2 regions of the Paraclostridium tenue genome follow, and region 1 is predicted to be linked to the other one. Evidence: a T-box and tRNA genes for the amino acid it is inferred to sense, from the RefSeq annotation. Region 1 holds a T-box; the other holds one or more tRNA genes.
The links. A T-box is a leader RNA that pairs with one kind of tRNA and senses whether it is charged. The one in region 1 lies ahead of asnS (asparagine--tRNA ligase), so its partner is inferred to be a tRNA-Asn.
Positions count from the first base shown of each region.

Region 2: it has a tRNA-Asn gene. The T-box ahead of asnS (asparagine--tRNA ligase) is inferred to sense a tRNA for this amino acid. The anticodon was not compared.

Region 1 covers NZ_BAAACP010000002.1:203,637-220,514, reverse strand. The annotation lists gene ABFX13_RS02840 (penicillin-binding transpeptidase domain-containing protein) at 1-137, shown strand, start outside; gene ABFX13_RS02835 (hypothetical protein) at 213-422, shown strand; gene gap (type I glyceraldehyde-3-phosphate dehydrogenase) at 606-1,643, shown strand; gene ABFX13_RS02825 (CBS domain-containing protein) at 1,784-2,236, shown strand; gene ABFX13_RS02820 (hypothetical protein) at 2,368-3,933, shown strand; gene ABFX13_RS02815 (hypothetical protein) at 3,983-4,663, opposite strand; gene ABFX13_RS02810 (AI-2E family transporter) at 4,799-5,890, opposite strand; gene ABFX13_RS02805 (S8 family serine peptidase) at 6,084-7,679, shown strand; gene ABFX13_RS02800 (S8 family serine peptidase) at 7,718-9,358, shown strand; gene cspC (bile acid germinant receptor pseudoprotease CspC) at 9,382-11,067, shown strand; gene ABFX13_RS02790 (CDIF630_02480 family spore surface protein) at 11,126-11,320, shown strand; gene ABFX13_RS02785 (hypothetical protein) at 11,378-11,773, opposite strand; T-box leader at 11,927-12,160, shown strand; gene asnS (asparagine--tRNA ligase) at 12,214-13,614, shown strand; gene ABFX13_RS02775 (DUF3867 domain-containing protein) at 13,851-14,426, shown strand; gene ABFX13_RS02770 (YhgE/Pip domain-containing protein) at 14,458-16,605, opposite strand; gene ABFX13_RS02765 (YjiH family protein) at 16,781-16,878, opposite strand, start outside.
Region 2 covers NZ_BAAACP010000004.1:1,027-17,904, forward strand. The annotation lists partial or broken gene ABFX13_RS04235 (N-acetylglucosaminidase) at 1-249, shown strand, start outside; gene ABFX13_RS04240 (hypothetical protein) at 288-935, opposite strand; gene ABFX13_RS04245 (PolC-type DNA polymerase III) at 1,089-5,393, shown strand; gene ABFX13_RS04250 (CPBP family intramembrane glutamic endopeptidase) at 5,831-6,274, shown strand; tRNA gene ABFX13_RS04255 (tRNA-Cys) at 6,328-6,401, shown strand; tRNA gene ABFX13_RS04260 (tRNA-Asn) at 6,415-6,490, shown strand; tRNA gene ABFX13_RS04265 (tRNA-Thr) at 6,494-6,568, shown strand; gene ABFX13_RS04270 (chloride channel protein) at 6,740-7,975, shown strand; gene ABFX13_RS04275 (alpha/beta hydrolase) at 8,099-9,049, shown strand; gene ABFX13_RS04280 (ribosome maturation factor RimP) at 9,324-9,785, shown strand; gene nusA (transcription termination factor NusA) at 9,814-10,887, shown strand; gene rnpM (RNase P modulator RnpM) at 10,906-11,178, shown strand; gene ABFX13_RS04295 (L7Ae/L30e/S12e/Gadd45 family ribosomal protein) at 11,171-11,494, shown strand; gene infB (translation initiation factor IF-2) at 11,509-13,452, shown strand; gene rbfA (30S ribosome-binding factor RbfA) at 13,471-13,860, shown strand; gene ABFX13_RS04310 (DHH family phosphoesterase) at 13,864-14,844, shown strand; gene truB (tRNA pseudouridine(55) synthase TruB) at 14,856-15,761, shown strand; gene ABFX13_RS04320 (bifunctional riboflavin kinase/FAD synthetase) at 15,786-16,709, shown strand; gene rpsO (30S ribosomal protein S15) at 16,817-16,878, shown strand, end outside.

The DNA of each region.
Region 1 (16,878 bases):
GATGGTTTGCAGCGGTTGATACTGATAAAGGAAGATTAGCAATATCAATGATTATAGAAAATGTAAAAGACAGAGGCGGAAGTCATATACCTACTATTAAGGTAAAAAATGTGATGGAGTATTATTTAAATAATTAAAATCTATTTTTAGTGGAAATAGTACATATCTAAACATATATATAAATATATACTATTTTCATGGGAGGAATAGATTTGAAAAGAAGATATGAAAGAATGCAAAAAGTATGTAAGGATTTATCTGAAGAAGCGTTTAAATCCTATGCAGGTAAAAAAGATTATAAAAGAGCTATACAGTGTTATACAATACTTGCAACAAGTCTTGGAGTGCCAGAAGATACTGCTAAATTTTCGAAAAATATGCTAGCCAGATTAAATAAAAAAATTGAAGAAAATTCTAAATAAAAGGATTGCTTGATAAAAATCAAGCAATCCTTTTTTGTCATTTTATATATATTTTACATAAAAGTGTTGACCTATATGTAGTAAAAGTGTTATATATATTAATATAAAGTGTTAAAAAAGTACACACTAAATAAAATAATAAAACATACTATATATTGATATATAAATTAGGAGGACTCAATAATGAAAACTAGAGTTGCAATTAATGGATTTGGAAGAATAGGAAGAATGGTTTTAAGGATAGCTAAAGAAAATAATTTTAATAATTTTGAAATAGTAGCTATAAATGCTAGAAGTGATGCTAAAACATTAGCTCATTTATTTACTTATGATTCATCTTATGGAGTATTTAGGGGAGAAGTTAAAACAGACGAAAAAGAAAATATTATAATAAATGGAAGTAAGATAAAGGTATTAAAAGAAAGTGATCCAGAAAAATTACCGTGGAAAGATTTAAACGTAGATATAGTTATAGAATCTACTGGAAAATTTACTAAAAGAGAAGACGCTCAAAAACATATTAATGCTGGAGCTAAAAAAGTAATTATAACAGCACCAGGAAAAAATGAAGACAAGACTATAGTTATGGGTGTTAATGAAAATGAGTATGATAATGATATACATCATATAGTATCTAATGCTTCTTGTACTACAAACTGTATAGCTCCAGTAGTTAAAGTTTTAGACCAAGAATTTGGAATAAAAAAAGGATTAATGACAACTATCCATGCATATACAAATGATCAACAAATATTAGATAAAACGCATAAAGACCTTAGAAGAGCAAGAAGTGCTGGAGTTTCTATGATACCTACAACAACAGGAGCAGCAAAAGCAGTAGCTAAGGTTTTACCTAATTTAGAAGGTAAGTTAAATGGGTTTGCTGTTAGGGTACCATGTCCTAGTGTTTCACTAGTTGATTTGGTTTGTGAATTGAGTAGAGACGTTACAGCAGAAGAAGTAAATAATATTTTAGAAAAAGCTTCTAAAAAAGAGTTATATGGAATATTAGGATATTCGGACTTGCCACTTGTTTCTATAGATTATAAGCAAACTTCAGATTCTTCTATAATAGATGGATTATCAACAATGGTTAATGATGGAAATATGGTTAAAGTTGTAGCTTGGTATGATAATGAATGGGGATATTCATGTAGAACAGTTGATTTAGTAGCATATGTTGCAAATGAACTTTTAAAATCAAGTAAAGTTAGTGCATAGTATGATTTTAAGCTCACAGTAAATAATTGCTGTGGGCTTTTATAATATTAAAAAGATTTCTTTAAAAATTCATATTATATTCATAAAGAATATATATAATTTATTTGAATAATATAGTTAGTCAAATGGAGGGAAAAAAATTGAATATATTATTTTTTATTACCCCTAAAGTTGAAGTTGAGTATGTATATGATTATTACACAATAAGACAAGCAATGGAAAAAATGGAGTATCATAGTTATACTTCAATACCGATAATAAATAAAAAAGGAGAGTATGTAGCTACTATAACAGAAGGAGATTTACTTTGGAAAATTAAAAGTAGATTTGAAGATAAGCAAGATGATATTAACTTAAAATCATTAGAGAATATAGAGATAAAAGATATTGATAAATATAATAATTATAAAACTATATCTATAAATTCTGATATGGAAAATATAATAAGTTTAGCTATAAATCAAAATTTTATTCCAGTAGTAGATGATAAAAATATATTTATAGGAATAATAAAAAGAAGTGATATAATATCTTATTTTAATGATAAAATGAATGGTAAGAGTTTATTAAATGCAAACAACAAAGTTAGTTAGTAACAATAAAATAGAAAATATTTCTAAATAGTTTTAAAATTATGTATTATAGTATATAATTTTAATAAGAAATAAACAATAAAGGACTGTCATATATAGGCAGTCCTTTAAATTAATAAGGAAGTGGCTTTATGAATTTTTGGAGGGAGAAAAAAAATAGAATATACTTTATTGTTATAGCTGTCTTTATAACACTTATAGGTCAGTATTTTCTTTTCAAATATGGAAAAATAAGTCCACTAGTAAAAGGAGTAGAATTAAGGATATCAAAAGGTAATTATATTCAAAATATAGATGAATATGTAATTAAATTAGGTAATTCTATAAAAGTAAATAGTGGAGATTATATAATTATACCACCATATGCATCAAAACCTAAAATTGGATATAAAGCATCAAACAATGATGTTTTATCTATAAAAGGAAATACAATAACTGGTATTAAAGAAGGATATTCAGCTCTTATGATAACTAAAGATGGTAGAATTATAAGAAAAACTACTATAAGAGTAGTTGATCCTAAAGTAGAAAAACTAGATGTTGATATAGGTGAGCTTAAATATGTAGGAGATAGTACTTCTATTGATGTAAATATTGATGTTGACTTTGATTTTAAAGAAAAAGAAAAATATACATATGAAATATCAAATAAAGATGTTTTAAAGATAGAAAACAATACCTTAAAAGCTATAGGAGTAGGTACTTCAAAGTTATATATAAAATCAGGAGATAAGGTAAAAGAGTATAAATTTAATATACAAGCTAAAGTTTCAAATATATATGTAAATAACAATATTAATATACGTATAAATGAGGAGAAAAAAATTGATGTAAATGTTGAAACATCTCCTAGAAATTTAAAACATCCTAATGTAAAATATGAATTGTTAGGATTTAAGTTACCAATATCTAGATCGATAACTATACCTACTAGTGATGGAACGATATTAGGACTTAGAGAAGGCACTGAGAAAATTAAAGTTACATGTGGTAATAAAAGTAAGATAATAACAATCAATGTTTTAAAAGAAGAAACTGAAACTAAAGAAATTAAAAACTTACAAGCAAATTCTAATATAGTTGGAGATAACTTAGAAATAACACTTACATGGGATTATTTAAAAGATATATCAGAGTATGAAGTATATCTAAAAAATAACTCTAATGGAGATAATGATTTTAATTTATTTAAATCAATTAAGATAGATAAAGACGAATTAACTGAATCTAAGAAAGTAAAAACTACTATAACAATAAATCTAAAAGATATACAAGATCCTAGTATAGATTTATATGTAATAGGAAAGAGTAATGGAAAATATACACAAAAGAGCAATATTGTAAAAGTTAGAGAAAAATATACAAATCTAGATAAAATAGAAAACTATAAAGTTGAAAATTTAACTAGAAGTATAAATAAAGATAATAGTATAAGTATATCATGGGATAAACTAGATAAGTTTGACTGCACATATAGTGTTTATATAAGAAACAATAAAACATCAAAAGATGGAGGATTTACTTTATATCAATATGGAATAAGTGATAATAAAATTACAATTCCTTTAAATGAAGGTGAAGATGTAGATTTAGATATATATGTTGTAGCAAATTCATCACAAGGAGCTAGTCAAAATAGTGATATATTAAACGTAACAAATATAAAACAAGAAATAAAACCAGAAGAAGAATTATAAACAAAAAATCCTAAGAATATGGTAATTAACATATTCTTAGGATTTTTTATTATTTTATTTTTTCTAAATATCCACTTGGATGGAAATAGTATATACTAGATGTATTTTTATCAACGAAATATCCTAAATCAGTATCTATTTTAGGAAGAAAAACATATCCATATAAACCTTTATTTTTTAATACTGGAAATTTATTTTCATCTCCTTTGTATTCATATACTAAGTTTGAGTTCATATCCATTAACAATTTTAAAGCTTCTTCCATAGTTAAAGATTGTGAAGCAGTAATTTGTTCATCATTAATAGTTTCTTCAACTTTAGCAATAGGTTCATTAATAGTTTCTTCTTTAGATACATTAATTTGTTCGTTAGAAGTAGATTCTTTAGAATTAGTAATTTGTTCATTATTATTATCTAAATTGTTAGATGTTTCTTTTCTTTCTTCTAAATTATTATTAGATGTCTCTTTAGAATTTATATCGTTAGAAGCATTATTTTCTTTTGCTTTAATATCTTTTATATCAGATTTTTCATTAGTGCTGATTAACTTAGTTTCATCATTAGTTTCTAATGTTTTATGAGGTTTAGTATTATCTAAATTATCATTATTACTAGATGTAACTTTATTATTTACCTTTGACTCATTGTTTGCAAATGAAGATTTAAAAATAGGATTAGTTATAAATAACATACTACATAACACAAATAAAACAACAACTAACTTTTTCATATCATTACCTCTTTTCAAATATATAAATTATTTATATATAAATATTACCATAAACTCTTTATATTATAACAGTTACAGGCTTGTTACTTAAGGTTACTAAATTGTAATAAAAAAGCATGTTTAAAACATGCTTTTTTACTTATTTATCGATTTATATTTATAATCTATATAGTTGCCTAAATATATTTTTAAAACTCCCATAAAAGGAGCTGAAAGTATCATTCCTGGTATTCCAAAAAATCCTCCTCCTATAGTAACCGCTAATATAGTTAAAAATGGATTAAGACCAAGTTGACCACCGACTATTTTAGGCTCTATAAATGCAATTTCAATTTGTTGAACTAGTATTAAATAAACTAATGAAAATAAAGCTATGCTAGGATTATAAAATAGATTTATTAAAACAACAGTAGTCATGCTTATTGCAGGACCAAAGTAAGGTATCATATTCATAAAAACTATTAAAATACCAAATAGTAAAGCATACTGAGACCCTATAAAATAAAGTCCTATACTCGATAAAATTCCTACTATAAAAGAGTCTAGCATTTTTCCTGTAAAATACTTTCCAATATTATTGTTTAAAGTATGACCAAAATCTAATATAAAACTGGCATATTTTTTACCAAAAGTAATATATAGTACTTTTTTATAAAAAGAGAAAAAGATTTCTTTTTCAAGTATAATATAAAAACAAATTATAAATGCTAATACAAACTGTACAATAAATTTAGAAATAGAAAAAGTAGTTGCGAAAATTTGACCTAGATATCCAATAAACAAATTACTGAATTTGGGCATAAATGAAAATGCTTTATCTCCAATTTCTTTTAATGTATTAGGATCTATATTTTCTAATTTATTGCCAAGGTGAATTAAGAAATCTTGAGTTTTTGTTGAATACATAGGAAGTTTATTAACTATATCAGCTAAACTATTTACTAAAATTGGAATAGTAAAGAATATAAATGAAGTTATTAAAAGTATTAAACCTCCATAAGTTATAATCAATGCATAAATTCTTTTTATTTTTAATTTAGATTCTAAAAAAACAACAATAGGTATAAAAATATAAGCTAGTATAAAAGCTATAATAAATGGAGTAAGCAGTGATATTAATAATTTGAATATATCTAAAAAGTATTTATAGTTATCTATAAGCTTTATAAGTATATAAGATATAAAAATAGTAAAAACAATTCCTAAATTAATCCTTTTATCTTTCAAATAAAACACCCCTTTTATAAATGATTTTAATAAAAAATTAAATCAATATATGTATTATACAATAAAAGTATTATGAATATATATAATAATGGAAACAAATGTTAAATAAATTTGATTAAAATCGTCTTTAGTTTTTAAGGGGGTGTTTTTTATAGAGTATGAAGTAATAGTTAGGTATAATGGAGATATTTCTATGATTGCAAGCGACTTAGGGGTATCTGTAGAATTATTAGGATATAACTATGCTATAATAACTTCAGATAGTGTTGAATCAATTGATAATTTGGTAAATTATCCTCAAATTGAATATGTAGAAAGACCATTTATTTTAACTACACAAGATGTTCAAAGTTTTTCAAGAACAGGAATATCAAGATTTAAAAATACAAATGGATTAACTGGAAAAGGAACTATAATTGGCATTATAGATTCTGGTATAGATTATAATTTAGATGTATTTAAAGACGAACAAGGCAATTCAAAGATACTTTATTACTGGGATCAATCATTTCCAGGAAATCCACCAGAAGGATTTACACATGGAACTTTATATACAAATGAAGATATAAATAAAGCCCTAAGAAGAGAAATTAACATACCTATATCTCCAACTAGTACACATGGTACACATGTAGCAGGTATTGCATGCCAAGTAGCAAATGAAGCTAACTTAATAGTTGTAAGAGTTGGAAGTATTCAAACAGATGTATTTTCAAGAAGTACAGAATTTATGAGAGCTATTAAATTTATACTAGATAAAGCATTAGAGTTAAGAATGCCAGTAGCTATAAACATAAGTTATGGAAGTAATGAGGGTTCACATAGAGGGTTATCCTTATTTGAACAATATATAGATGATATGACATCATTTTGGAAAAATAATATAGTTGTAGCTGCAGGGAATAATGCTGATAAAGGTGGTCATAGAAATATACGATTAGATAATCAACAGGTTGAAGTAGAATTTGTAGTTGGAGAAAATGAGCAAATATTAAATGTAAATATATGGCCAGATTTTACAGATGAATTTAGTTTATACTTAGTGAATCCTTCTAATTTAAAGAGTCAAGAAATATCTTTAACATCAGGTGAGATTAGAAATGTACTAGGAGGAACTAGAATAAGGGGCTATTTTTATCCAATTTCACCATACTCACTAATTAGAAGAATTACAATTCAAATGAGTTCAAATAACAGCATTAGCCCAGGCATATGGAAGTTAGTTTTTACTCCAATAAATATAGTAATGGGAAATGTTAATATATATCTACCTACATCGGAGGGTATAAGTAGAGATACAAGATTTTTAGAAGCAAATAAAAATCTAACAGTAACTGTACCAGGAACTGCAAGTAAGGTGATAACAGTTGGAAGTTTCAATTCACGAACAGATACAGTATCTATATTTTCAGGTGAAGGAGATATTAGTCAAAATGTGCTTAAACCAGATTTATTAGCACCAGGAGAAGATATATTATCAGTACTTCCAGGAGGTAGTGTGGGGGCTTTAACTGGAACTAGTATGGCAACGCCACATGTTACAGGTGTAGTTGCACTTTTAATGGAGTGGGGAATTGTTAATAGAAATGATTTGTTTTTCTACTCTCAAAAAATAAGGGCATTTTTAATAAAGGAAGCTAAAAGAAATACTTTATATACATATCCAAATAATTCTATGGGATTTGGTATGTTAGACTTATCTAATATTAATCTAGCTAATACTAGTCAAATTAACCAAGGCTATGATTTAATTTATAGAAAAAAGAGAAAAAAAAAACTAGAAATTTAAGAAATAAAAATTTAAGATTAGAATTACCATATGATTTAATGACATTATTCCAAGTAGTACATGGACCAAATTTTAAAGAGGAACTTGAATCTACTGGATTAGAATACATTTATTATGAAATTAGTGATAATGAAGCAATTTTAGGATTACACACTAGAGATAACCAAAAATTTAGAAAATTAATTCCAGTAAAATCAATAAAATTTTTTCAACCTATTGCAGTTATGAATCAATTAAGTACTATAACAAGAGGGACTGAAAATGGAATCATAGCTAGAGAAGAAATAGGTGCAAATTTTTTGCAAAATAATTTAAACATATCTGTTACTGGAAAAGGTGTATTAATAGCAATAATAGATTCCGGAATAGATTATTTACATGAAGATTTTATATATCCAGATAAAACTTCGAAAATAGTATTTTTATGGGATCAAACTAAAGATGAGAATCCACCTAATGGATATAAATTTGGAACTGAGTATACTAGAGAAGATATAAATCAAGCTATAGCAAATAATGACACGACTTTATCAATAGATGAAGATGGTACTGGGACAATGCTAAGCGGTATATGTGCAGGTCTTGGGAATATAAATAGCCAATACACAGGAATAGCCCCAGATGCAGAACTTATAGTGGTCAAATTAAAAAAAATAGATGGAAATTATAACAATGCAATATTAGAAGCTGCGATACAATATTCATATGAAAAAGCTTATGAATTAAAAATACCTTTAGCAATAAATATATCTTTAGGAAGTAATAATTTAGTAGGTGCTACTGAGCGTATTTTAAGAGAAAGTCCATTATTTACAAGGGGGTTATGTCTAGTTTCTTCAGTGGGTAATGAAGGAAATACTCAAACACATACATCAGGAAGAATAAATTTTATAGGAGAAGAACAAGACATAGAGTTAGAAATATTTGAAGATGAAGATTTATTAGATATTAATATATGGATGAATAAGCCTGATAAAGCTAGCGTGGCAGTTATATCACCAAGTGGAGAGCAAAGTAAATTTATACAAGTATCAAATTATAATGAAATATCAGGAATATTTGATTTAGAATCAACCTGGTATGTGATAATTTATAGATATCCAACTTCTTACTCAGGTCAACAACAAGTAACTATAACATTAAAAAATGCAACTAAAGGTATATGGAAAATAAGATTAAGAGGTGAATATATAACAAATGGAATATATAATGCTTATCTACCAAATAGAGCATTAATAAATCCTGGAACGAAATTTAGAGATTCAACACCTTCTCAAACTGTAAATTATCCTTCAACATACAATGATGTAATTTCTGTAGGAGCATATAATATTATTGATAATAGTATATGGCCTCCTTCATCAAGAGGTCCTACTATAAATGGATTACTAAGACCAGATATAGTTGCACCTGGTGTTAATATAATTTCCACATATCCTGGAAATAATTATGCAACAATAACAGGAACAGCAGCGGCGGCGGCTCATGTTACAGGAGCAGTAGCTTTATATTTTCAATATACTTTAGCTGATAAGTATTATACTCAAAAAGCATTTACTACAATGATTAAAACTTATCTTCATGGTGGAGCTAGAAGAATTCAAGGTATAACATACCCAAATGAAAGTTACGGTTATGGAATGTTAGATATACGAGGAGCTTTTGAGCAGCTAAAATAACATAAATAGGAGGAATTTTTATTTTGGAAAAATCCTATCTTATAATTTATCAAGGAAATATAGAAGATGTAACTAATGATTTAAGAAATAATAAAATAGAAAGATTTATGATATTAAATGATAATTTATTAGTTATATATGTTCCTATTGATTTTTATGAAAATACACTAAATGAAATTATAAGTATTGCATGGTGGCAAAGGTCAGTGCCTATGAGTTCTTTAATAGATGTAACTAATGGTTTAGAACAAGGTGTAAGTGTGACAGATTCATCGGGAACAGATTATATATATAAAAATCCATATATAACAACTACTGGAAAAGATATTTTAATAGCAATAATAGATTCAGGGATAGACTATTTGCATCCAGATTTTATAAATGATGATAATACAACTAGTATAGTATCAATATGGGATCAAGAAAGTAATAAAAAATCACCTCCAGATGGACTAATATTTGGAAGTGAATTTACTAGAGAAGATATAAATAAAGCCATATCTGAAAATGATAACACCTTGAGTGAAGATAAAATTGGAACTGGAACTATAGCTGCAGGAATATCATCAGGAAAGGGAAAATTAAATTCTCAATACAAAGGCATTGCTATTGATAGTGAATTGGTAGTTGTTAAATTAAGGGAATATAGAGATACTTATGCATCAGGAAAAATAAATTATCAAAAATCAGATTTTTTAGCTGGGATAAAGTATGTTTTAGATGTAGCTAAAAGAGAAAATAAATATATTATAATAAATCTAACTGTAGGTTTAGCGTCAAAGTCAATAATAGAATCAACAATGATAGAGACATTTAATCAGATAGTAGAATCAGGAGTTATTGTAGTTAGTGGAGCTGGAAATGAAGGGAATACAGACATTCATTATGAAGGAGTAGTATCAGATGTAAATGAAAAGCAAGATATAATAATTCAAGTAGGAGAACAAATAAATTTAGATATAAATTTAGTAATTAGTGGACCAGATAAAATAGGTGCATTAATAATATCTCCATCAGGAGAACTTAGTTATCAAATTATGTATGCTCCAGATTATTATGTATACAGAGGTAAATTCAATTTAGAAAATACAACTTATGAAATGAGATTTATATACCCTTGGTTAGAATCAGGACATCAAGAATTAAATATAAATTTATACGACATTAAACCAGGTATATGGACTTTAAGATTAATTCCAGAATTTATTATAGAAGGGATATATGATGTTTATTTACCAAATAAAAATATAATGTCTCAAGAAACTAGATTTTCAGATCCAGCGTCTACGTCTACAATAACAATGTATGCAGCTCCAGAAAATGTAATAACTATAGGTGCTTATAATGACAAGACTGATAGTATATGGATAGGCTCATCAAAAGGGCCTATAAAGAAAAGAGGAATAAAACCAGATATAGTCGCACCAGGAGTTGATATAATAGCTCCTTATATAAATAATAGTTATAATACGTCAATTGGAACTGGAGTTAGTTCATCTATAGTTAGTGGAGTTTTAGCACTAATTATTCAATATATAAAAGATCAATATGAGTTTTATCAAGGATCTTTATATACACAACAATTAAAAACTTATTTAATGCTTGGGGCTACAAAAAAAGAGATATATACTTATCCAAATATATCGCAAGGATATGGAATTTTAAATTTAAAAGATACTATTATAGCTATTGCAAATAATTTTGAATAATGTGTATTTTATAATTTAGAATGTAAAAACTAATACAAAAGAAAAGAGGTGAATTAATTTGGAAAATGAAAAATGTAAGGCACTTAATGGATCAGACAATAAAAGATTAAAGTCCAATAGACCAGTAAAAAATGAATATACTGCTGCTTGGTCTGGAACTGAAGATTTAAAGTCAGAAAGCAATGTATCAATCCCTTCTCTAAGAAATGTAGAAGAAGCTAAAGACTGGGTTGATAACGGAAGTAGATTATAATTTTTAATATACCTAATAATTTATATAAATTATTAGGTATATTTTTATGGGTTTATTTTATTCACTTGGAATAAGTATATACTCACCTGATTTTAATGTATAATCTTTAGAAACTATATTAGGATTTTTTGTATATACAACTTTTCTAAAATCTTCAATATTTTTTATATTAGTATTATAAGATTTAATTATTTCATCTAAAGTTTGACCATATTCAACAAAGTGCTTTACAAGATGTCTATTATCCATAATTTTATCATAGGAATTTTTATATGAGATTTCAGAAATTTTATTAAAAATAGGTACATTTTTAACTAAATAATTAAAAGAAGTATCTAAACAAGTTATGTAGTTATAAACACCTGATTTTAAAGCTTGAGAAAAAGAGGTACATTCATTAGCACTTGGACCTATAAATAATAATACTAATATAAAAATTAATAAGTATTTCAAAAAAACACCTCCTATTTAAAATTATTAATAAAAAAATATAAATTAAACATATTTGATAAAAAATTTAAAAATATATAAATTTTATAAAAAATAAATCGTTGACTTAAAAAATATAAGTTGGTATAATCTTAGTAAATAATTCAAATAATAACTATAAAGACATTGAAGAGAAGAGTAAATATAAAAGGTAGTTAAAGCGAGTTGAGGATGGTGAGAGCTCAATACGAAATTTATATTGAAGAACATCTCGGAGTCTCTAACCGAAATTAATTAAAGAGTAGGCTTAGACGGAAGGTCCCGTTACAGACCATTAAGCAAAGCTTAGCTAAGTGGCCTATTTAGGCAATTAGGGTGGTACCGCGAGAGTAATAGTCTTTCGTCCCTTTTAGGGATGAAGGGCTTTTTTTATATTAAAAATAAAATTTATAGGAGGATTTAAAATGCAAAGAGAATTTACTGAAATTAAACAACTTTACAGAAATAAAGAAGAATATATCGGAAAAACTGTAAAAGTAGCTGGATGGATAAGAACATCTAGAGCATCTAAAAACTTTGGATTCATAGAATTAAATGATGGAAGTTTCTTTAAGAATATGCAAGTTGTAATAGCTGAAGATAAGTTAGAAAACTTTAAAGAAATAACAAAACTTCCAATAAGTTCATCTATATTAGTAGAAGGTGAATTAGTATCTACAGAAGGTGCTAAACAACCAGTAGAAATACAAGCTACTAAAATCGAATTAGAAGGTGAATCAGATAGTTCATATCCATTACAAAAGAAAAGACATACTTTAGAATACTTAAGAACTATAGCTCATTTAAGACCAAGAAGTAACACTTTCTCTGCAGTATTTAGAGTAAGAAGTTTAGCTGCATATGCTATACATAAGTTCTTCCAAGATAGAAACTTTGTATATGCACATTCACCAATCATAACAGGAAGTGACTGTGAAGGTGCGGGAGAAATGTTTAGAATAACAACTATGGATTTAAATAATATACCTAAAAATGAAGAAGGTGCTATAGATTATTCTAAAGACTTCTTTGGAAAAGAAGCTAATTTAACAGTTAGTGGTCAATTAAATGCTGAGATAATGGCTCTTGCATTTAGAAATGTTTATACTTTTGGACCAACTTTTAGAGCTGAAAATTCATTTACACAAAGACATGCATCAGAGTTCTGGATGATAGAACCTGAAATAGCATTTGCAGACTTAGAAGATAACATGGAACTTGCAGAAGATATGATAAAATATGTAATAAGCTATGTTATGGAAAATGCTCCAGAAGAAATGGAATTTTTCAATAGTTTTATAGATAAAGGATTAATGGATAGATTAAATAATGTAGTAAATTCTGAATTTACTAGAATAACTTACACTAAAGCTGTTGAAATGTTACAAGAGTCAGGACATGAATTTGAATACCCAGTAAAATGGGGAGATGATCTTCAAACAGAACATGAAAGATACTTAACAGAGCAAGTATTTAAAGCACCAGTATTTGTTACTGATTATCCAAAAGATATAAAAGCATTCTACATGAGAATGAATGAAGATGGAAAAACAGTAAGAGCTATGGACCTTTTAGTTCCAGGTGTTGGAGAAATAGTTGGTGGTTCTCAAAGAGAAGAAAGATACGATGTATTATTAGAAAGAATAAAAGAAATGAATCTTAATGAAGAAGATTACTGGTGGTATTTAGAACTTAGAAAGTTCGGAACAGCTACTCACTCAGGATTTGGATTAGGATTTGAAAGAATTATAATGTATATGACTGGTATGGCAAACATAAGAGACGTTATACCATTCCCAAGAACTCCAAAAAATGCAGAATTCTAATAAAAAGTTAATATAAGTAAAAATAGCGAGTTTTTCTCGCTATTTTTTATATAGTTTTTATATAATTATAAAAAACTATATTGATTATATTTAATTAATTATGAGTTTATGAAAAATACAGATATAATAAAAATATTAAGTAATATGCACTAAATTTCATACTGTAGACATGGAAACTTTATTAGAATATAATATTAATAAGGTTAAAAGCTAAATGTTAATCAGGAGGTATCAATATGTCAGATGATAGAATAATAGATTTTAATAAGCTGAAGAATAAAGTAAAAGATTCTGATGTTGATAAATTTGAACAATATATATATAGTCTTTATGGTTCTGTTATGTCAGGCAAATTAAGTATGGTTGAATTTTCTAAAAAGATAATGGATTATATGAAGGAAAATAATATATCTCAAGAAAAATTTATTAATATTCAAAAAAAATTTATGGAGAGATATGGGATGGACTCATCTGAAATAGATAGTCAGTTAAAAAACTTTGGTATAGATTATAATAATATAGATTTTAATGAAATAAATAATTCAAATTTTGATGATATAAAAAATAGTATAGGATTTTATGATAAATATAGTCAAAAAATTAAACCAAAGGCTTGTGTGGAGACGTATATAAAAAATGACCATAATGATATAAAAGTAATAATCGATCAAGAACAAGTAATTTTAATAAGTAAGGGAAAAATAAATTTAATTGATGCAGAATTAAATGAACTTTTATTATCTTATAAGAATATATTAAATAAAAAGATAAATATAATTATGTGTGAAAATACAACTGAATATGATTATTAAAAAAAGAGATAGGAGTAATCCTATCTCTTTTTTAGTGTTCTGAAAGACCACTTTCACTAAATTTACCATTAAATACTTTATAAATTTTATTTATAGGTTTCTTTAGTGGTAATGCAATTAATAATGAAACTATTATATATATACATAATATGCTTATATCTTTATATAATACAGGATAATAAATTCCACCTATTGATTCTCTTAACATAGATATTGCATAAGTAAACGGTAAATATGGATTTACCATTTGGAAAAACTTAGGTGTAACTTCAATTGGGAATGTTCCACCTGAACCAGCTACTTGAATAACTAAAAGTATTATTCCCATAGCTTTACCCATATTTCCAAACACAGATAAAAGAGAATATACTATAAAAGTAAATACAATACTTGTAAATGCAGAACCTAATACAAGAAGAACTGGATTTACACATTGAACACCAAGTATGTATATGTCTCCTAAACTTACTATTAGTGCTTGAATTACAGCAATAGCTGTAAAAGTAAGACCTCTACCTAAGTATACTTGATATGGTTTATAATCTCCATGAACTTCAGCTGATAAAAGTGAAGATAATAAAAGTAAACCAACCCATAAAGATAAAACAGTGTAAAATGGAGTCATAGCAGAACCATAATTTTCTATAGGATATAATTTGTTTTGATTAACAGTAACAGGTTCTTTTAAGAAATTCTTTTCTTTTACTATGTCATTTTTAAGTAGTTTTACTAAATCATTTAAATCTTCTTGATTATTAACTTTCTTTATAGCATCTGTAAGTTCATCTACTATATTTTCTACTTTAGGTAATTTTTCTTTTGCATAATTTATTCCTTCAATACCTTTGTCAGACAGTGAAAAAGTCGTATCTAATATACTTTCAGCTTTAGGTAATTTAGATTCAGCATCTTCTAAAGTTTTGATTACATTATCGCTAACTGAATATCCTTTTTCAAAGATATTATTTATAGGAGCAGAGATTGTAGAATCAAAATTATTAGATAAATTAGATGTAATACCTTTTATATCATTTCCTACTTTTAAAACTTTATCAAGTGTATTAGATGCAGGTGTTTGACCACCTTGAAGTTGACCTTTTAAACTATTTAAAGAGTTAACTCCTTGTGTCACATTTGAATCTACATCTTTTAACTTATTTATAACATTAGTTAAGGGATGATTTGGTGTAAGTGAGTTTAACTTATTTAAAAATTCTATTAGTGATTTATTTACATTTGATAAATTATTTAACTTAGTAGATAAACTATTTGCTAAAGTTAAAGCATCATCAGTACCATTACTAATAGAATTATTTAATGTATTTGTAGTATTAACAATAGAATTAGCTATATCATTCATTACAGATATATCATTTTTTATTATTGGGGTAATACTGTTTATACTACTTTGAGAGTTTTTCAGAAACTCTTTAACATCAGATGATAAACTTTTAGATTTATTTAAAGTTTCTTTTATTAAAGGAATGTCCTTTTTTATGTCTTTAACTAAATCTTGAACTTTATTAGCACCATCAGATGCTAAATCTAATGTTTTATTTACATCACCAAATTTACTTTGAATCTCAACTAAAGAGTTTTCTATATCAGTTAATTTTGGAATTTGACCTTCAAGTTCTACACCTAATTCATTAGAAGCTTCAAATAAAATTTGACTTACAGTTTCAACAACAGTTTGGTTTATTTGTAATTGTATTGTTGAAGCTCCCTTATCAGTGATTTTAGGAGCTATAGCATTTATTTTTTCATTAACTGTATAAATTAACTTTCCTTTTTTAACATCTGAAGTTATAAGAGAAGTTAAATCTTTTGAAAAGTCACTTGGAATTTCTATTGAAGCATAGTATGAACCATCCTTAACACCATCTAGTGCTTTCTTTTTACTAACGAACTTCCATCCTAAATCACTATTTTCTCTTAAGTTTTTTTCAAGCTCATCTCCTATATTAATGTGCTTATCTTTTACAGTAGTACCTTTATCATTATTTACAACAGCTACTGATATATTACTAGTACTACCATATGGATCCCATGATGCTTTTATATTAAACCATGCATATAAAGATGGTAATATACAAAGTGCTCCTACAACTATAAGCATTGCATAGTTAGTAAATATATCCTTTACATCTTTTTTGAATATATCAAGTATATTTCTCAATATAATTTTCACCTCCGAAAGTAAGAATTCTAATGAATTTAAATTATAATGTTTTTAAAGTTAAAAGTCAATATTAAAGTAAAAATATGTAATATAGAATTAATATTATATAGTAATTATAACCAAATTAATTTAATATATTATAAACAAAAAATGGCCCATGTAGGACCATTTTTTATGATAGTATAAGTTTAGCTAATAATGTTATAATTGGTAGTGCTATTAAAGTTCTAGTTAAAAATACTATAAATAAATCTTTTAAATTAAAAGGTA
Region 2 (16,878 bases), on a different contig from region 1:
AAAAATGGTTGGACTAGTGTAGAAAAAACTATAGAAGGATCTGCCAAATGGATTTCTTCGAATTATATACATCATGGTAGCTACGGTCAAAATACACTATATAAAATGAGATGGAGTTATGATCATTTACACCATCAATATGCAACTGACGTAAACTGGGCTAATGCTATATCAGGAATAATGTATAAGTTTATAGGTATGTATGATACTAATAGTAATTTAATATTTGAAATACCTGTACATAGATAATATAAAAAATAATGAGGATTTAATATCCTCATTATTTTTTATATTACTTTTTTATATTTAAGGAAAACATCTACATTGTTTTCATTAATAATATTTTGGATATTTCCAAAATTATAAGTTGCAAGTGCATACTCTCTCATATTGGTGAATATAAGTTCTTCATTTTTATCTTGAAACTCAATCAAATCATAAGCTATTTTCCAAGCTGTAGATTCTCTATTTATCAAATTTTTTTTAAGTTTTAAAACACACTCTTCTACATCCGATGGTAGATTTTTCTTATGGAGGTTTTCTACGTCTATATCTATATCGTATTCAATAAGTTTATTAATAAAAACTTTAAGTGTTTGATTATATTCAGCTTTATTGTCATTTATACTTTTATCGAGTATATGACCTACTTCATGATATATAACAAATTTAGCAATAGACATTATATTTTTATAAGATACATTTAAAAATAAGTTTTTTGAGTGTAGAAAAGAAAAAAAATTATAACAAAAAGATATGAATCCTTGTTTAGATACCAAGATAATTCTGAATTTTGGAAGAGTACATATAGGTACAAATTTTCTTTTAAAATAAAATAAATATAACTTTTTATCGATATTTATATCCTTAACTATTTTTTTTATAAATTTCTTCTCTCCCAAATCTTCATAGATAACTAAAATTTTATTTATCAAGTTATTATCAAAATTAACTATAAAAATCACCACCTAAACTATGACGTATAATATATAATATATTATTAAAGATTGTATAGTTTGTAGCTAATCCTAATAAAAAAAGTTTTATATATATGATATAATGATTTGATAGAGAGGAGGGAACTTCTTATGGAAAGTGTTAAAGATTATTTAGAAAAATTATGCATAAACAATAATATTTTAAATAAACAATTAGTAGATGTAAACATAAATAAAGTAACATATTTTAAAGAAGAAAAATTAATATATATATATTTAAGTTCTAAAAATATAATAAGTTACGATTATATAGAAATCTTAAGACAAGAGTTAAAAGAAAAACTAGATTATTTTAATGATGTCAAAATTAAGATAAGGTATATAAAATTAGAAAAGCAAAAAACAAAAGACATTATAAAAAAATACTGGGTAAATATCATATATATTTTAACAAAATTATGTCCATCATTAAATGGATGGGTAAAAAATGTTGAGTATATGTGTATAGATGAAACTTTAAAAATAAAATTACCATCAGAGCTTTTTTACAAAAGATTAATAAAACAAAATGCTGTACAAGTATTAAAAAATGTATTGAGTGAAGAAGCTGGATTAGATATTGAAATTATATTTGAAAAGTCAGTAAATAAAGGACCTAATGTAGAAAAACTTATTAAGAAAAATGATAATTTAATTGAAGAAATGGTAAAAGAAAGAATAGCTGAATCTATAAATGTAGAAGATGAAGAAAAGGAAGTTGAAGGCAATCAAGCAATAGAAATTGCAATTAAAGATGAATATATTTATGGAGATAATGTAAATGCTCCAGTTGAAAAAATAAATAGATTAAATCAAAATTCTGGAACTGTGTGTATAGTAGGAGAAGTATTTGATATTGAGTTAAAAGAATTAAGAAATGGAAAAGTCCTTTTAATTGCGGCAGTTACAGATTATACAAGTTCAATTAGTTGTAAATTATTTTTAAATGATATGAATAAAGATAAGGTTATAGATTCTGTAACTAAAGGAGCTTATTTAAAAATAAAAGGAGATGCACTTTACGATAATTACCAAAGAGAAATTACAATGACAATAAGTGGTATAAAAAAAGAAGTAAAAGAAGAACGAATAGATACTTCAGATGTAAAGAGAGTGGAACTTCATGCTCATACACAAATGTCTTCAATGGATGCTGTATGCTCAACAAAAAAATTAGTTGAAAGAGCAGCTAAATGGGGACATCCTGCAATAGCAATAACTGATCATGGTGTAGTTCAAGCATTTCCAGAAGCTATGGATGCAGCTAAAAAACATGGTATCAAGGTTATATATGGAGTAGAAGGTTATTTGGTAGAAGATGAATTACCGATAATAAAAGACCCTAATGATAATGATTTATCTCAAAGTTTTATAGTATTTGATATTGAAACAACAGGATTTTCAAATACAAATGATAGGATAACAGAAATAGGTGCAGTAAAAATAGAAAACTTCAAAGTAGTTGATAGGTTTAGTGAGTTAATAAATCCTGAAGCTGATATATCATATAAAATTCAAGAATTAACAGGGATAACTAATGATATGGTAGCTGACAAACCTACTATAGAGGAAATACTACCTAAGTTTTTAGAATTTGTAGGTGATAGTGTTTTAGTTGCTCATAATGCGGATTTTGATATGGGGTTTATATCTCAAAAAAGTAGAGAACAAGGATTAGAATTTAAAAATAAAAGTATAGATACATTAACACTAGCTAGAGTACTTTTACCACATTTAAAAAGACATAGATTAAATGTAATAGCAAAAGATCTAGGAATACCACTTTTAAATCACCATAGGGCAGTAGATGATGCTGAAGCTACAGCTCATATATTTATAAAATTTTTAGAAATGCTTCAAAAACAAGAAGTAGAAAAATTAAGTGATGTAAATGAAAAGTTAGGTGAATTAGATTATACCAAGATAGCAACAAATCATATAACATTACTTGCAAAAGATTATACAGGCCTTAAAAATCTTTATAAAATTGTTTCAGATGCTCATGTAAATCATTTTTATAGAGCTCCAAGGATATTAAGAAGTGTATTAGAAAAGCATAGAGAAGGATTAATAATTGGATCAGCTTGTGAAGCAGGGCAAGTTTTCAATGCAGTAAAGAAGAATTTACCTGATGAAGAAATGGAAAAAGTAATAGATTTATATGATTATATAGAAGTTATGCCTATAGATAACAATAGATTTATGATTGAAAAAGGCGAAGTTAAAGATGAAGAAGAATTAAGAGATTTAAATAGAAGATTAATAGAAGTAGCAAAGAAGTTTGGTAAAATACCAGTAGCTACAGGAGATGTTCACTTTTTAGATAAACATGAAGCAGTACTTAGAAAGGTACTTAAAAATTCTCAAGGATTTAAGGTTGACGAAGAAGAAACTTATCTTCATTTTAGAACTACAAATGAAATGCTAGATGAATTTAATTACTTAGATCCTGTTGAGGCTTATGAAGTTGTAATAGCTAACCCAAATAAGATAGCTGATATGGTTGAGGTTATAAAACCTATACCTGATGACACATATCCACCAGTAATTGAAGGATCGGATATTGAACTTAGAGAAATGTGTTATGCAAAGGCTAAAAGAATATACGGTGATCCAATGCCGGAAGTTGTTAAAGCAAGACTTGATAGAGAGCTTAATTCTATAATAGGTAATGGATATGCAGTTATGTATATAATATCTCAAAAGTTAGTTACAAAGTCTTTAAGAGACGGATATCTAGTTGGATCTAGAGGGTCCGTAGGTTCTTCTTTTGCAGCTACTATGAGTGATATAACAGAAGTTAACCCTCTGCCTGCACATTATATATGTGAAAATGAAGAATGTAAATATTCTTATTTTTATGAAATAGGTGAATGGGGATCAGGTGCTGACTTACCAGATAAAGATTGTCCAAAATGTGGAAGGCCATTAAAAAAAGATGGACATGATATACCATTTGAGGTTTTCTTAGGATTTGAAGGAGATAAAGAGCCAGATATAGACCTTAACTTCTCGGGAGAATATCAACCGGTGATTCATAAATATACAGAAGAACTATTTGGAGAAGGATATGTTTATAGAGCGGGTACAATAGGCACAGTTGCAGAAAAAACAGCCTTTGGGTATGCTAAAAAGTATATAGAAGAAAATAATATAAACACAACATCATCAGAAGCATTAAGACTTGCTAATGGATGTACTGGAGTAAAAAGAACATCAGGACAACATCCAGGAGGAGTTATGGTTGTACCACATTATAAAGATATTTATGATTTTACACCTATACAATATCCTGCTAATGATACTTCTTGTGGAGTTATAACAACTCACTTTGACTATCACTCTATAAGTGGTAGAATACTAAAGCTTGATATACTAGGGCACGATGTGCCGACCATCATAAGAATGCTTGAAGATATAACTGGAATAGATGCAACAACTATACCTTTAGATGATAAAGAGACAATGTCTCTATTTACATCAACAGATGCACTAGGGGTTACGCCTGAAGAGATAAACTGTCCTATAGGATCACTTGCAATACCTGAGTTTGGTACAAAGTTTGTTAGACAGATGTTACTTGATACAAAACCTACAACATTTGCAGAACTTGTTCGTATATCTGGACTTTCTCATGGTACTGATGTTTGGTTAAACAATGCACAAGAACTTGTACAAAAAGAAATAGTTGGACTTAAAGATGTTATATCAACTCGTGATGATATAATGAACTACCTTATATTTAAAGGTCTACCGCCTAAAATGGCCTTTACTATAATGGAAAGTGTTAGAAAAGGAAGAGGATTAAAACCAGAACATATAGAAGAAATGGAAAAAAATGATGTTCCTAAATGGTATATATGGTCTTGTCAACAAATAAAGTACATGTTCCCTAAAGCACATGCGGTTGCATATGTTATGATGTCTTTTAGACTTGCATATTGCAAAGTACATTACCCAGAAGCTTTTTATGCAACTTACTTTACGACTAAAGCTGAAGATTTTGATGCAGATTTAATTGTAAAGGGATTACCTGCAATAAAAGCAAAAATTAAAGAAATTGAAGAACTTGGAAATGATGCAACAACAAAAGAAAAAAATATGCTAACAGTTTTAGAAGTTGCACTTGAGATGTATGCAAGAGATATAAAAATAATTCCTGTTGATATATATAAATCAGATGCAAAAAAATTCCAAGTTGTAGGTGAAAAGACATTGCTTCCTCCTATGATAGCACTACAAGGAGTTGGAGAGAACGCAGCTATAAATATACAAAAAGAAAGAGATAATGGAGAGTTTATTTCTAAAGAAGATTTAAGAAAAAGGACTAAGATATCTAAAACTGTAATAGAAACACTTACCAATCATGGATCACTTGAAAATATGAGTGATGAAAATCAATTATCTTTATTTTAGTTAATAAAAAATCTAAATTACTAAGTTTATAGCTTTTAATCAAAAGCTATAAACTTAGTATAACAACATAGGGGGAGGTTCTAATTAAAAATCTAAAATTAAAATTTAATAAAGGTATAGTAGCATCAATTATTATTGTTGCTATTATGATTATAAATTCAATAGTATTTATACATATACAAAAGAATTTGCCATTTAAATTAATTTCCATAATTTTATTATTAATTGATATAACTTTAATATTACTTTGTAATTTTACTTCAAATAAAATAAATTTATGGGATGGTTTAGAAAGTATGAGAAAACATTCTAAGGTGTATTATTTTTTTTATTCTTTTTGTATGATTTTAGGATATATATTAGTTAAATGTGTATTAATATTTATTCTGAGTAAATACTATAATATAAATAACTTAAATAACTTTGAAAGTTCTTTTGTGAGTAAATATATAAATAGTGGAGGCTTAATTGGAATTATAATTATATGTATTCAAATAGTTATAGTAGGACCTATATTAGAAGAACTAGTATTTAGAGGTATTTTATTAAAAAGTCTTCTAAAAAAATATTACAATAAACCATTAAAAGCTATATTGTACTCATCTATAGTATTTGCAATTGTTCATTTTAATTTAATTCAAGGCATTACCGCATTTGGAGGAGCTATTTTATTAGGATTTATATACTATTACACAAAATCTATAAAAATTTGCATATTGCTTCATTTAATAAATAATTTACTTGTTATAATACCAATGCCAATAAATTTATTTTGGAGTTTAGCATATTTAGTTCTAGGAATTTATTTAATTAATAAAGGTATTAATAATTTAATCAAGATAGATGAGAAAAATGTCGATCAAAAGTTAGAAAAAATTTGAAAAAATACTTAACAAATTAATAAAAAAATTATATACTTATAGAGTAAGGTTAAGGCGACATAGCCAAGTGGTAAGGCAGTGGACTGCAACTCCTTGATCCCCAGTTCGAATCTGGGTGTCGCCTCCAAATATTTAAATTCGGGAATATAGCTCAGTTGGTAGAGCAATTGACTGTTAATCAATGGGTCACAGGTTCGAGCCCTGTTATTCCCGCCATATGCTAGTGTGGCTCAACGGTAGAGCAGCTGACTTGTAATCAGCAGGTTGTAGGTTCGATTCCTATCACTAGCTCCAATAAAAAGTAGACTATTTGGTAGTCTACTTTTTTTATTTTAAATTATATAAATAAATAACATAAACTTAGTGTTTACTTTGACATAAAAAACTTGAACTTTAAAAATAAGAGGAGTAATATCTTATGAGTGAAAAATAAACATAACAAAGAACATGAATGAGGTGATGAAATTGAATAAGTTTAGGTCACATGTTAAAGAAAGTGAATTAATATCTATATTATTTTTAAGGTGGTTTTTATTAGCTTCTATATCTGGAATTGCAGTAGGAATAATAATATCATTCTTTTTAAAGAGTCTACAATGGGCAACCACTACAAGACAAGCAAATCCATGGTTATTATACTTATTGCCATTAGGTGGAGCATTTGTAAGTTATTTATATTCTAGATATGGAAGAGACTCATCTAAAGGAAATAACTTAATAATTGAGAGAATTAATCAAGGAGAAGGAAACATTCCGTTTAGAATGGCTCCATTAGTATTTTTTGGTACATTTATAACTCATTTATTCGGTGGTTCAGCAGGTAGAGAGGGTACAGGTGTTCAAATAGGAGCAAGTGTATCTTCTAAGATAGGTAAAATTTTAAAATTAAAAGGGATAGATTACACAATACTTATAATAAGTGGAGTGAGTAGTGGTTTCGGGGTAGTGTTTGGGACCCCAATTGCAGGAACTATATTTGGACTTGAAGTAAGTACTGTGGGAAAGATGAGATATGAAGCTATAATACCTTGCTTAATAGCGAGTTACATAGGAAATTTTGTAGCAAAATTATTTAAAGTACAACATAGTCATTATAATATAGGAACTTCGATAGATGGTGTTGATGTATTTTTTAAAGTTATAATATGTGCCGTTATATTTGGACTTGTAAGTAAACTTTTTGCTGAACTTACACATAGTTTTAAAAAATTCTTTGCAGAAAAAATACCTAATACACCTTTAAAGAGTTTTATAGGAGGTATAATAATTATTATTATAGTCTTAATACTTGGAACTAGAATATATCTTGGGCTAAGTTTAGATTTATTAAGTGATGCATTTAATGCACCTGTAGCCAAGAATGCATTTATAATAAAACTACTATTAACCTCATTAACATTAGCGGTAGGATTTCAAGGTGGTGAGGTTACTCCGTTATTTGTAATAGGAGCAACACTAGGAAATTTATTAGCAGGAATAATGGGCTTGCCGATAGCTTTTTTAGCAGGGCTTGGTATGATAGCTGTATTTGCAGGAGCTACTAAAACTCCAATAGCATCTTTTGTAATGGGTATAGAATTATTTGGGTCTGATAGCATAGTATACTTGTTTATTGCTTGTGTAATAAGTTATGTATTTGCTGGTAGAAGTGGAATATATACATCTCAAGATTGTAGTTTATTAGAAATAAAAAAAGATTAGCTAAAAGCTAATCTTTTTTTATTTTTAACAAATATATTATTTTTATAAAAAATAAGTAGAAAAAAATTAATAGTTAATATATACTAAGTATTAGTACTAGATAATAATATCAGGAGGAATTAAATGAAGAAAAAAGCAATTATAATAATTTCATCAGTTTTTATATTATTATTTTTAATAATATCTTACGTAGTTGGTTTTTTAGTATATGACGGTTCAGTTGGTTCTGTTCAAAAAATAAAAGATGAAGATATAGTAGAAGTATTTTCTCATAGAGAAGGAAGACCACTAGAAAAACTTAAAAATTATAAGTATGAAGATGTATTTATAAACTCGCCAGAAAATGGATATAAAATAGAAGGTAAATTTATAAAATCTAATAAAAATACTAACAATACAATAATACTAGTTCATGGAATTGAAAGTAATTACTATGAATATTTAAAAAAGGCATATGAATACTTAGACTATGGATATAATGTTATGTTGTATAATCAAAGACATACAGGTAAAACTGGAGGAAGTGATTATACTTTTGGTTTAAGAGAAAAATATGATTTAGAAAATGTTGCGAAATTTATTCATAAAAAATACCCTAATGGATTATTAGGAGCTCATGGACATTCAATGGGGGCTGCAACTGTAGTAATGCATTCTGAAATAAATGAAAAAAATAAGTATGTAGATTTTTATATAGCTGATTCACCATATCATGAAATGTCTGATGCTATAAGGTTAGGTATTGAAGCGAAAAATATACCACTTTTACCTGTAGGATATGCAAGAACTATGGGAAATATATATACTAAAATTAAATCGGGATTTGATTATGAAGATGTAAAACCATATAAATCAGTACAGCATATAACTACGCCTATGTTTTTAATACATGGAAAAGAAGATAAAGTATGTTCTCCAAAGGGTAGTCAGATAATATATGATAATATACCTCATAATAAAAAAGAACTTTGGCTTATAGATAAAGTCCAACATGTTAATGGATATGACATTTTAGGCAAGGAGTACTTTAATAGAATATATAAGTTTATAGAAGATAAAGTTGTTGAAAAATAGAATGAAAAATGTGTTTATAGCACTATGAAAGAAAATAAAAATACAAAGTGCTAAATTATATATAAAATTTGAAGGAAATAGATATAATATAAAAGGAAACTGGAGTTTCACTATTGAATAATACTAGAAAATTTGCAAATAAAAACAATCTATGGTATCATAGTATATAAAATAGTATATAATGCAAAAACTAAGAGTGAGACGAAAAGTTCTCACTCTTTTATTATAGCATTTACAATGCTATAAAATAACAACTGAATAGGAGGGAAGCAAAATGAAAAAGAGTACAGAATCATTAATAGAAGAGTTAGTACTTCCAATAACTAATGAACACAACATAGAGATAGTTGATGTTGAATATGTTAAAGAAGCTGGAGAATATTATTTAAGAATATTTATAGATAAAGATGGAGGAGTATCTCTAAATGACTGTGAAGTTATAACAAGAGCTATAAATCCAATATTAGATGAAAAAGACCCAATAAAAGAAAACTATTTCTTAGAAGTATCTTCACCAGGTCTTGATAGACCACTTAAAAAAGAAAAAGATTTTATAAGATATGCAGGAAGAGACGTAGAAGTTAAATTATATAAACCTATAAATGGATTAAAACATTTTGAAGCTCAATTAGTTGAGTTAGTGGACAATAAAATAGTTAAACTTATAGTTGATAATGAAGAAATGGAATTTGATAAAAAAGATATAGCACTTATAAGACTTGCTATAAAATTCTAATTAAAACTTAATATAGGAGGACAAAAAAATGAACCACGAGTTTATAGAAGCATTAGATGAATTAGAAAAAGATAGAGGAATTGATAAAGATATACTTATAGATACTATAGAACAAGCACTTTTAACTGCTTATAAGAAAAATTTTGGATCTGCTCAAAATGTTAGAGTATACTTTGATAGAGAAAAAGGAGATGTAAAAGTTTACTCTCAAAGAGTTGTTGTTGATTCAGAAGATATATATGATACATTCTTAGAGATAGAAATAGATGAGGCAAGACAAATAAGTCCTAACTATGAAATCGGTGATATAATAGAAAGTGAAATAACTACTACAGAATTTGGAAGAATAGCAGCTCAAACAGCTAAGCAAGTAGTTGTTCAAAGAATAAGAGAAGCTGAAAGAGATATAGTATATAATGAATTTATAGATAAGCAAGATGAAATAGTAACAGGAGAAGTTGCTAGAGTAAATAAAAATATAGTTCATGTAAACCTTGGAAGAATAGAAGCTATAATGACTCAAGCAGAGCAAATACCAGGTGAATACTATCAAGCAGGACAAAAAATAAAAGTATATATATTAGAAGTGAAGAAAACTAACAAAGGGCCTCAAATAACTGTTTCAAGAAGCCATCCAGGTTTAGTTAAGAGATTATTTGAAATGGAAGTCCCTGAAATATTTGAAGGTACTGTTCAAGTTAAGAGCATCGCTAGAGAAGCTGGATCAAGAACTAAGATGGCAGTTTACTCTGTAGATGAAAACATAGATCCAATAGGAGCATGTGTTGGACCTAAAGGATCAAGAGTTAAAAATATTGTTGATGAATTAGGCGATGAAAAAATAGATATAATTAAATATAGTGAAAATCCAGTAGAATTTATATCTGCAGCACTTAGTCCATCAAAAGTTGTATCTGTAGATGTAAATGAAGAAGAAAAGAGTGCTTTAGTTGTAGTTCCTGACTATCAATTATCACTTGCAATAGGTAAAGAAGGGCAAAATGCAAGACTTGCAGCTAAGCTTACTAATTGGAAGATAGATATAAAAAGCGAAAGTCAAGCAGCTAAAGAAGCAGATAATAAAGAAGAATTAGATGCTTAATTATAAGGAGTGATACATTTGCAAAAGGTGAAGAAAGTTCCTCAAAGAAAGTGTATAGCTTGTCAAGATAGAGACAATAAAAAAGAGTTAATAAGAATTGTCAAAAATAAAGAAGGACAAATATTTTTAGATAAAACAGGTAAAGCAAATGGTAGAGGTGCATATATTTGTAACTGTAGCGAATGTCTAAAAAAAGCAATTAAAAGCAAAGCTTTAAGTAGAGCTTTTAAAATTGAAGTTCCTGATGAAGTATATGAAAGCCTGATGAAGGAGATAGGTGACAATGAATAAATCCAATGAAGCCAAAATTTACTCATTCTTAGGCTTAGCACAACGTGCAGGAAAGCTAGTATCAGGTGATGACTCTACTATGCTTGATATAAAAAAAAATAGGGTAAAATTAGTAATAGTGGCAGAAGATGCTTCAAATAATACGAAAAAGCTATTTAAAGATAAAACATCTTTTAGAAATATAGCATGCGTTACATATTCAACAAAACTACAATTAGGGTTAGCTATAGGAAAAGCGCCTAGAGCAGTTATGGGAATAAAAGACGTGAGCTTTGCAGATAAGGTTTTAGAACTTATTGAAAATACAAAAATATAATAGGGGGTGGTCTTGTGTCAACAAGAGTATACCAATTAGCAGAAAATTTAGGAATGACTAGCGAAGAACTTATAGCTAAGCTAGGAGAACTAGATATAAACGTAAAAAACAAAAATGATGAATTAAGTCAAGATGATGCAGAAATGGCAATGGAATTATTAGGTGATGAATCTATATCAGGTAGTGGACTTCCAACTGTATCAGTTGAAGGAAAATTAACTGTTCAAGAATTAGCTAATAGTTTAGAAAAACCAGCTACAGAAATAATAATGAAGCTTATGAAAATGGGAACTATGGCAACAATAAATCAAGAGTTAAACCTTGAAATAGCTTCATTAGTAGCTAAGGATTATGGATTTGAGCTTGTTGAAAAAGATATGACAGAGCAAGAAGAAGCTGAAATAGATGAATTAATTGATATAGAAGAAGATAAAGAAGAAGATTTAGTAAAAAGACCTCCTGTAGTTACTGTAATGGGACACGTTGACCATGGTAAAACGTCATTACTAGATGCTATAAGATCAACAAGTGTAACTACAAATGAAGCTGGAGGAATAACTCAACATATAGGAGCATCAGAAGTTACTATAAATGGAGAAAAAATAGTATTTTTAGATACTCCAGGACATGAAGCTTTCACATCTATGAGAGCTAGAGGAGCACAAGTAACTGATATGGCTATATTAGTTGTTGCAGCAGATGATGGTATAATGCCACAAACTATAGAAGCTATAAACCATGCTAAAGCTGCAGAAGTTCCAATAATAGTTGCGATAAATAAAATAGATAAGCCAGCTGCTAATGTTGATAGAGTTAAACAAGAATTAGCAGACCAAGGATTATTAGTTGAAGATTGGGGTGGAGATGTAATATCAGTTCCAGTATCAGCTAGACAAAAAACTAATATAGATGCATTACTTGAAATGATTCTATTAGTTGCAGAAGTAGAAGAATTAAAAGCTAACCCAAATAAAAGAGCTATAGGTACTGTAATAGAAGCTCAACTTGATAAAGGTAGAGGACCAGTTGCAACTGTTCTTGTTCAAGGAGGTACTTTAAAAGTAGGAGATCCTGTAGTTGCAGGTACTGCTTGTGGTAAAGTAAGAGCTATGATAAATGACAAGGGTAGAAGAGTTAAGACTGCTGGACCATCTACTGCTGTTGAGATATTAGGATTATCAGAAGTTCCACAAGGTGGAGATCAATTCGTAGCAGTAGCTACTGATAAAATAGCTAGAAGTGTAGCAGAGAAGAGACAACATATAGCTAGAGAAGAAATGTTAAAATCTAACCAAAGAGTAAGTCTTGATGAATTCTTCAACCAAATGGCAGATGCAGATGTTAAAGAACTTAACTTAGTTGTTAAAGCTGATGTTCAAGGTTCTGTTCAAGCTGTTAAACAATCTTTAGAAAAATTATCTAATGAAGAAGTTGCTGTAAGAGTTATACATGGTGGTGTTGGAGCTGTAACTGAATCTGATGTTATGCTAGCAAGAGCATCTAATGCGATAATAATAGGATTTAACGTAAGACCAGTTGCTACTGCTGAAGTAATGGCTAAAAAAGAAGAAGTTGATATAAGAACTTACACAATAATATATAAAGCTATAGAAGATGTACAAGCTGCTATGACAGGTATGTTAGACCCAGAATATATAGATGAAGATACAGGTAAGGCAGAAGTAAGAGAAACATTTAAAATATCTGGAGTTGGTACTGTAGCTGGATGTTATGTTTTAAGTGGTAAAATATTTAGAAATGGTAAAGTAAGAGTTGTAAGAGATGGATTTATAATCCATGAAGGTGAAATAGCAGCATTAAAGAGATTTAAAGATGACGCTAAAGAAGTTAACCATGGATATGAATGTGGTATAACAATCACTAATTTCAACGATTTAAAAGAAGGCGATATAATAGAAGCTTATATAACTAAAGAAGTTGAAAGAAAATTAAAATAGTAAAAAGAGGTCGATATTATGGCATCATACAATAGAACACAAAGAATAGGCGAAGAAATAAGAAAAGTTGTAAGTACAATGCTTATAAGTGGAATAAAAGACTATAGAATAAATTCTATGGTTAGTGTTACTGATGTTGAAGTAACTAATGATTTAAGTTATGCTTATGTATATGTAAGTATACTAGGTGGAAATAAAGAATCAAGCATGGCAGGACTTAAGAGTGCTTGTGGATATATAAGAAAAGAAGTAGGAAGAAATGTAAAGCTTAGACATACTCCGGAAATTATATTTAAATTAGATGATTCTATAGAAAAAGGAATGTATATGGAAAATCTAATTAAAAAAGTGAATCAAGAGAATCAAAATAATAAAAAAGATTCTGATGAAGAAACTCAAGGAGAGTGATCTATGCTAAATAATATTAAAAATATTATAAAAGCTATAAGGGAAGGTAACAATTTTATTGTTACCTCTCATTATAGTCCGGATGGAGATAATATAGGCTCTACATTATCTATGTATTACACGCTTAAAAAATTAGGTAAGAATGTATTATATGTATTAGATGATACTATACCTGTTAATTTAAAATTTTTAGTTAAAGATATAAAAATATTAAAATCTGAAGAAATAGATGTTAATATAAGTGATTATATTTTAATATCTCTTGATTGTGGAGATGCAAATAGAATATGTGTTAGTGAACATATAAAAGAGTCTGTTAATAAATTAATTTGTATAGATCACCATGCAAGTAATAATAATTTTGGAGATTTAAATTATATAAATCCAAATGAATCATCTACTTGTGAATTAGTGTACAACTTACTAAAAGAGTTTTCGAAAGTTGTAGGTGAAAATATAATAGATGAAACTATAGCAACTTGTCTATACACAGGTCTTTTAACAGATACTGGAAATTTCTCTTATTCAAACACTAATCCGAGCAGTTACTTAATGGCGTATGATTTAGTTTGTACAGGAGCTAAAAAAGATGTTATAATTCAAAAAATATTCCAAAGCAATCCATACAATTATTATAAGTTACTAGGTGAAGCTCTCGATACTTTAGATATTGTAGAGGGAAAAGTTGCTAGTATGATGTTAACAATGGATATGCTAGAAAGAAATCAAATTTCTTTTAATGATGCAGACGGAGTTACATCATATACTAGAGACATAGATGGAGTTGAAGTTGGTATTTTATTTAAAGAAAAAGGACTTAATGAGGTCAAGGTAAGTTTTAGATCTAAAAACTATGTAAATGTTAGTACTATTGCACAACATTTTGGAGGCGGAGGTCATGTTAGAGCTTCTGGATGTACTATAAAAGATACTATAGAAAACGTTAAAAAAATGGTGATTGACGAAGTTTTAAAACATATTTAAGGATGATTAGTATGAATAAAATAGTAAATATATTAAAGCCTACAGGTATGACATCTCATGACGTTGTAGGAAAAGTTAGAAAAATTTTAAACATAAAAAAAGTTGGTCACACAGGTACCCTTGATCCAGATGCATCAGGGGTACTACCTATATGTATAGGAAAAGCTACAAAAGTAAGTGAACTTATACTTAATAAGGATAAATCGTATATTTGTGAACTGACTTTAGGTATAAACACAGATACTTATGATTCATCAGGAGAAATAATAGAAAGGTTTGAAGTTGGTAATATAAGTATGGATGATCTTGAAAAAGCATTTGATACTCAAAGAGGTGAAATAAAACAACTTCCACCAATGTACTCTGCTCTTAAAATCAATGGTAAAAGAATGTGTGATTTAGTTAGAGCTGGAAGAACTGATGAAATAACACTTAAGTATAGAGATGTTAATATAAAAGAATTAAATATACTTTCATTTAAGGATAATAAGATAATGTTTTATGTTAAATGTTCTAAGGGAACTTATGTAAGAAGTATATGTTACGACATAGGTGAAAAATTAGGTTGTGGAGGACATATGTCTTTTTTACTAAGAACATCATCAGGGAAATTTAATTTAGAAAATGCAATAACATTAGAAGAATTAGAAAAATTATATAAAGAAGATAAATTAGATAAACATCTATATGATATAGATTATGTATTATCAAACTTTAATGATATACATATAAATCCATTAGCTGTTAAATCGTATGTTAATGGAGCTATAGTGTATAAAAAAGGATTTGTAAAAGGAACTTTTAATGAAAGAGATGAACTTGTAAGAGTATACAGTGAAAATAAGTTTTTAGGAGTTGGGAAATTCCTAAAAGTTGATGGGACATTATGCTTAAAAAGTGATAAACTATTTATATAGAATATAAGTAGTGGAGAATTTATTATGACTATTATAAAATCATTAGATAAAGTAGTAAATATTGAAAATAGTATTATAACAATTGGAAATTTTGATGGTATTCATAAAGGGCATATAAAATTAATAAAAAAAGCTGTTAAAGAAGCTAAACACAAAAAATTCAAAAGCATAGTATTTACTTTTGAAAATCATCCTATGAGATATTTTAGGGAAAATTCTATAAAAAGTATAATTACGAATGACGAAAAAATAAATATATTAAAATCATTAGGTGTAGATATGATTTTAATGGTTCCATTTAATGAATATATGACTAAAATATCTGCCATGAACTTTGTTAAAGAAATTTTAATAGATAAATTAAAGTGTAAAAAAGTTATAGTAGGACATGACTTTACTTTTGCTAGAAATAAAGAAGGTACTGTAGATAAATTAAAGTCACTTGGAAAATTATATAATATGGAAGTTGAAGTTATAAACCCTATAAAAATAAATAATATAAGAGTTAGTAGTAGCTATATAAGACAACTTATTAGTCAAGGGAAAGTTCATAATATAAAAGAATTTCTAGGTAGAAATTATTGTCTAGAAGGTGAAGTAATTCATGCTAAGAAACTAGGCAGAACTATAGGTTTTCCAACTGCTAATTTAAATATAGATAATAATTTAATTATACCTAAATGTGGTATATATGCAGTTAAAGTATACTTAAAAGATAAGACTTACTATGGAGCCACTAACATAGGTTATAATCCAACTGTAAATGGACAAAGTTTATCTATAGAAACTAATATACTTAACTTTAATAAAGACATATATGGTCAAATAATTAAAATTGAGTTTTTAGAAAGAATAAGAGATGAAAGAAAATTTAATTCTTTAGATGAATTAAAAGCTCAATTACATAAAGACGTTAACTTTGTATACAAAAAGTATATTTACAAGTAGACATATTTTGTGTTAAAATAAGATTCGTGAACCGTTACTCGGCATTTGAACACTCCAATCAATGCTTAGTAATTGGGGATTTAATAAAATAATGGAGGTATTCACAAATGAACAAAACTGAAATAATAAAAGAATTCGGAAGATTTGAAGGAGATACTGGTTCTCCAGA